One region of the Bariatricus sp. SGI.019 genome, then DNA from elsewhere that is predicted to be linked to it. Evidence: riboswitches for the same ligand, from Rfam matches in the RefSeq annotation. Region 1 holds a riboswitch; the other holds the start of a gene.
The links. A riboswitch is a leader RNA that binds a small molecule or an ion and turns the genes downstream of it on or off. The one in region 1 is predicted to bind cobalamin.
Positions count from the first base shown of each region.

Region 2: another riboswitch for cobalamin. It lies ahead of ACQRD1_RS09585 (hypothetical protein); the one in region 1 lies ahead of ACQRD1_RS13960 (sirohydrochlorin cobaltochelatase).

Region 1 is NZ_JBNPOQ010000032.1:7,637-10,826, reverse strand. It holds gene ACQRD1_RS13965 (hypothetical protein) at 162-707, opposite strand; gene ACQRD1_RS13960 (sirohydrochlorin cobaltochelatase) at 719-1,921, opposite strand; cobalamin riboswitch at 2,153-2,341, opposite strand; gene ACQRD1_RS13955 (ABC transporter permease) at 2,400-3,190, opposite strand, start outside.
Region 2 is NZ_JBNPOQ010000013.1:5,010-8,199, forward strand. It holds gene ACQRD1_RS09575 (dicarboxylate/amino acid:cation symporter) at 1-733, shown strand, start outside; gene ACQRD1_RS09580 (prepilin peptidase) at 717-1,160, shown strand; cobalamin riboswitch at 1,237-1,435, shown strand; gene ACQRD1_RS09585 (hypothetical protein) at 1,605-3,190, shown strand, end outside.

The DNA.
Region 1 (3,190 bases):
ATCAATCCCCAAGTCTCTTCTTCCTATTGTTTAGACAAAATTACGATGAAGCAGTTCGTGCTCTTTTCCTTTTAAAGAGTATGCTCTCCCTGTTCAAAAGACGGATAAGGATAAAGTTCCAGATCGTCCAATATTTAACTGCTTCAAAGTCATTTTTCGTTTTACTCACCTTCAACCGGTTCTGGATTGGAAACACTGACTTTGTGATCATACCAAGTTCCTTTTGTTCCTACTAACGCAAGATCAAATTCTTCATCCAATGCCGGGACTGGAATATCGAATCCATACACTTCTTCTGTCGTGCCATCACTATACGTCACAGTATCTTCCGTAGGCTCCAGAAGTTCTGCCCCATCTTTCTGAGCATCTTCAGCAAGCCCAGGATAGAGATTCAGTATATTCTTTGATACCAGAGAAACATGTATTGTCATTTTTCCATCTTTTACCGTCAAAGTACCTTTTCCTTCACAGGCTTCATTGGCATGAAACATTCCGCTGTCTGTATTAAAATCTGCGGAATAAGTACCATCCTCTATTCCAGCATCTGCTTCACTGCTGCTCTCTGTATCTACATCCTCTTTTTGGTCTGTTTCTTCTACCTGTTCTTTTGCATCCGTATCCTGAGTATCATTCTTTCCAGAACATCCAAATACAAGCGCAGATGAAAGCAAAAGTATTCCAAGAACTGCGATTACCCTTTTCTTCATTTTCATAACTCCTACTCGCCAATTACTGCTTTAGCATGTGCTACATAAAGATTCTGAATCGCTTCAATCTCTCCGAGACCTGCAATCTGTGTATCTACGCTGTCAAATTCTCCGGAAGCATTAAACATGCTCTTCCAGGAGTCATCATCGTCTCCTGCCATATCATTATTAGCGTGGTCTCCTGCAACAACCATCAAAGGACGAAGGATTACTTTCTTATATCCTGCCTGGGCAACTGCATCTATAACAGCTTCACATGCCGTTTCTTCCGGTTCGCCTTCTACCGTTCCGATAAATACATTGTCATATCCGAGGTCATTCATCTGTGTCTGCATCTGGCTATAAGATACTTTTGCAGTATGAGAGGTACCGTGTCCCAAAAATACAAATGCAGCGCCATCTTCTTTTGCAGCATCCAGGCTGTCATATCCTGCTGTTTCCACTGCCTCAGAAGTAATCGCTTCAGCAACCGCTTCTTTATCAGCATTGATAACCGTTGCATCTTCTCCGACTTCTCCAAGCAAAGGCTCTGCAACTTTTACAGATTCAAACTGATCCTGGTAAGCTTCTACAGATTCCATCAGCTCATCGTATTCTGCGCCATGCATCAGATGCGTCGGCTGTACCACCAGATTTTTCACTCCATTAGAAACTGCACGTTCCAATGCCTGATCCATATTATCAATACATTCCTCATCTCTCGCCTGAATATGGTTAATAATGATCTGTGCCGTAAATGCTCTTCTTACCGACCAGTCAGGATATGCTTCCTGAAGTGCATCTTCGATTCCCTTAATATCAGCCACACGACTGTCATTAAAAGAGGTTCCAAAGCTGACTACGAGGATCTCATTTTCACCAATATCATCCTGATTACGAGGATCATCTTTGGATGCATCGCCTGTATCTCTTCCAAAGTAATCCGGATCTGCATTTTCCCCTTCTACCAATTCCTTCTGCTCATCTGTCAGTGCGTCCCATGCCTCTTTGGCTTCCTTGCACTGTTCATCCGTTTCATCTGTTCTCTCCTGCACATAGATGGCATCAATCAATGCAGCTACTTCATCTGCCGCTTCCTGATCAGCATCTGTCTCTACTTCTTCAGTTTCCTCCGCCGTTTCGGATGTCTCCTCACTGCTGCTAGAACATCCGGTCATTACCAGAGCACTTACCATGGAAACTGCCAGCAAGATTGCTACTACTCTTTTCTTCATCTTGTTCCTCCTTCTTATTTCTGGTCCATTTCCGACAAAAGGATATAACGGCAGTACTTATGAGGGTATAATGACTTAAAGCCAAAAAACGTCCTTTTTCCATAAAATGGTAAAAGGACGTAATACTGACATAATCAAACAACACTTCCGGCAGATACAGACACTGCCAGAAATGTAATATCTCCATTATAATCGGTTGCGACCAGTTACTCGTGATCTGTGGGCATATCCCACTCCGTTTTTCAATAGGCAGGTCTCCTGACTTACGGATCCACATCCAAGGCCGCCTTCCCAATTGCTCAGTGACTTATCTGGCCTTGCACTCCTCGCTTACAGTGACGAGTTCGTACAGGATTTGCACCTGTTTCCCTTTTCATCAGACAATCCATGATTGTCTGAACCTATCGAACATACCTTATCACACCCGAATAAAAATGTAAAGTCTCTGAAATTGTTTTTTAATATCTATGGTTATTGACTACTCCACATTTTTTAATGCCTCTTCCATCGGAATCTTTCGGATTCTTCTGAAATCCAGTATTATTACTATCAGGTATCCAAGAAGAACGAAGGAAAACATCTTCACATAGCCCATTGGCTCTATCGTAAAGGCAAACCATCCATTATATTTAAACATAATGATTTTCCATGCCTGTTTCATTACCGTAGAACCTAATATTACACTTATGGTATCCGCCACAACCACTACCATTGTTGTAGATAGCAAATATAGGCTTGCGATCTCACGGTTTTCATAACCAAGAATCTTCGCCATGGAGATTGCCGTTTCGTTCTTTTCGATAATAAGCTTTGTCAATAGATAAATCAGCACTGCAGATAACAGGATACACAGAATCTGAAAATACTGCATATAGGCTCCCATAGAATGATCTAACTGGTCGCACATTTTCGTAATATCCTCTTTCGTAATAACTGTCGCGATTTTATCTTCTTCGATATCGGTAATCTCTGTGTCTGAGATATATCCGGTGAACTCCTCCTTGCCCAGTTCAAATAAAGAACGATATTTTTCAATCGGAAGGAAAACTGCAATACTCTGACATTTTTCATAAATTCCTGATACTTTAAACTGATACTGCTTATGTTCATATTTTTCATCCAGCTTAATGATATCTCCCACCTTCAGGTTATACTTCTCACTGAATGGTCGTGAAAGGTACACTTCATTTTCTTCAAGTTCTGATAAGTTTTCAATCTGGATATATCTGCTGTTATCCCGAATGCCATAAATGGACACTTCTTCATCCA
Region 2 (3,190 bases), on a different contig from region 1:
ACCAATTCTCAAAGCATTCGATTCACTGGCTGAAGCAATGTATGCCATTACCGGAGTGATTATGAAGTTTACACCTGTTGCAGTATTTGCGTTGATTACACCGATTGTGGCAGAAAATGGGGCAGAAGTACTGCTTCCGTTGGTCAGTGTGGTTCTGGCAGTTTATGGTACTTGTATATTGCATGCAATCATTGTATATTCATCTTCTGTAAAATTATTTTCCGGCGTGGGACCAAAAGAATTCTTTCAAAAAGCAGCAGAAGCAATCGTATTTGCTTTTACTTCAGCAAGTAGTTCAGCGACATTGCCATATTCTATGAAATCAGCAGAACAGTTGGGTGTCACAGAAGAGGTGCGTTCTTTTGTGATTCCGCTCGGTTCTACGATCAATATGGACGGAACTGCTATTTATCAGGGAATCTGTGCATTATTTATTGCAAATGTATATGGAATTCATCTGAGTCTGGTGCAGCAGATTACAATTGTGCTGACGTGTACATTTGCGTCTATAGGGGCGGCAGGAATCCCAGGGTCTGCAATGGTCATGCTTTCCATGGTTCTGCAGTCTGTAGGGCTTCCGCTGGAAGGTATCGGACTGGTGGCTGGAATCGACCGGATTACAGATATGGCTCCAACGGCTACGAACATTACTGGAGATATTGCATGTTCTGTTGTGATTCAGGCAACTGAGAACAAAAAACAGAAGGAGAGATCGGATGGTGAATGTCTGTAGAATATTATTTGCGGCAGGATTCTTAAGTTTATTGGCAATGATAGCCTATAATGATTGGAAGACAATGAAGATTCCGAACAAATTAATCATAATAACTGGAGGGGTTGGTCTGGCATCAACCCCTTTTTTCACAGAAATCAGTCTGATGGAGAGAGGAATCGGCGTCTTATGTATCAGCATACTGCTTCTCATTATTACGTGTATTGTTCCGGGAAGCTTCGGCGGCGGTGATATCAAACTCACGGCTGTCTGTGGATGGTATCTTGGATGGCGGTGTATGATGCTTGCATTCGTAATGGCGGTATTTAGCGCAGGAATCTATGTAGTATGGATTCTGGTGCAAAAAAAAGTTGGATATAAAACATCATTTCCATTTGGGCCATTCTTATGCCTTGGTATGGCTACAGCTTATTTTTTGAGAATGTGAAAAAGGAAGGACTTTCTTTGGGAAATATTGTAATTGGCTGATAAGTCTGCTACAATGAAGTAGTGATTGATAATATCAAATATATGGGGTTTTCAGTGCCAGACAGATGTTCATCTGTAGGGGTAAAAGGGAATCAGGTGCAAGTCCTGAGCGATCCGGTCACTGTAAGCAAGGAGTAAGGCTGTGATATGCCATTGCATATATTTTATATGTGAGAAGGTGCAGCCGAGCGTTGATATGTAAGTCAGGAAACCTGCTGAAAATGTTGGTGAATAGCTTCCGAAGAAAGTGTTTTCATGTAATAAAGATAAAGTTGTGGGAATATGTTTTTCACAGCTCTTGAAGAATGTCTGCTTTCGGAATGATAGCAGGCTTTTTCTTTGCAATACCAACAAGGGGCCACTTCCCCAGAAGGCCGAAAATAATCAAAAGGAGAGGATTTAAGTGAAAAGTAACACGAAAAAATTTCTTGCCCTTCTTCTGGCTGTGGCTATGGCAGTAATGCCTGTAACTTCGCTTCGAGCAGAAGAGTCCAATGTACAAGGACAGGAAAATGCAGAGAATGAACAGCAAGAAGAAGTGGCAGAAGGAGAAGAAGATGGACAGGGAAATACTTCTGAAGCTTTGCAGACTGTAGAGGTGCCTAAAGTTGAAGAAAGTGCAGAAAATGGACAGACATCGGAAAATGAAACAGTACAGCAGCCGATGGAATCTCAATCTTCCAATTCCCAGGGAAATGTGGAAGATGACACGGAAGAATTCAAGGTCGTTAAGTCAGAAGCAAAGGAAAATTGTGAGAAGGTCAGTATTTCCGTTTTTACAGCGAAGCTGACTTATAATAAGATCTATATTGGAAATAAAGAAGACACAGTAAAAGAACCAGTGATTGAAGGTCAGAAAAATGACCTGGGCGGTTATACATTTACTTTTGATGTAGAAAAAGAACAGCTTGGACAAAAGATATTGATTGTGCCTTATTATGCAGAAAAAAATGAATGGTATGTAGAAAAAGATGTACGTCTGGAGATTCCTGAAGAGGTAGAAGCAGAAAATATAGATTCGGATGCAGAAGAAGGCACATTTGAATCTGCGAAAATGACAAGGCAACTTCCAATGTTATTGGAAGCAGAAGCATCAGAAGAAACGTCCAAGACAGTGGAGCTTATTAGCGGTGCGGAATATAGTACGACTGTTGAAAGCAGCAGCTCTATGTTTAACATTGTGTCTTGTAAAATGACAAGTGAGAATGGTAAGGTGTGGGCTGACATTACACTCAGTGGAACCTCTTATACAAAACTTTTTATTGGAACAAAAGAAGAAGCGGCAGGTGCAGAAGAGCCACAATATATAGGTTATACAGAAAATGCAGAGGGGCAATATGTATTTAGAATTCCAGTGAGTAAATTGGATGAACCGTTAAAGGTGGCGGCATATTCCAAAAAGAGTTGTGACTGGTTTGACCGTGAATTGACATTCAGTTCGGAAAATCTAAAGATTGAAAAAATACCCGATGGAATATACGAGAATGTTGCTGTGGAATCCAGCAGTACGATGTTTAATGTTGTAGATTGCACATTATTTAATGAAAATGGCACTATGCAGGCCGCAATTACATTAAGTGGAACTGGATATACAAAGCTTTACGTGGGAACTGCAGAGGAAGCAGAGCAGGTAACAGACTATATAGATTATGCGGTAGATGCAGATGGGAAATATGTATTCACAATTCCTGTATCAGGGTTAAATACAGAAATAAAGATAGCAGCATTTTCTGAAAAGAGCCAAAAATGGTTTGATCGTATTCTGGTATTTAATCCGGAAGTAAATAATCTGAAAACGTTACCGGATGGAACATATGATGATATAATCGTGACTTCAAGTAATAAAATGTTTAAAGTCATTGCTTGTACCTTAAGTAGTGAAAATGGTTCAATGCAAGCTGCAATTACATTAAGCGGAACTGGATATACAAAGCTTTATATGGGAAGTGCAGAAGAAGCACAGACTGCAGAAAATTATATAGAATATAC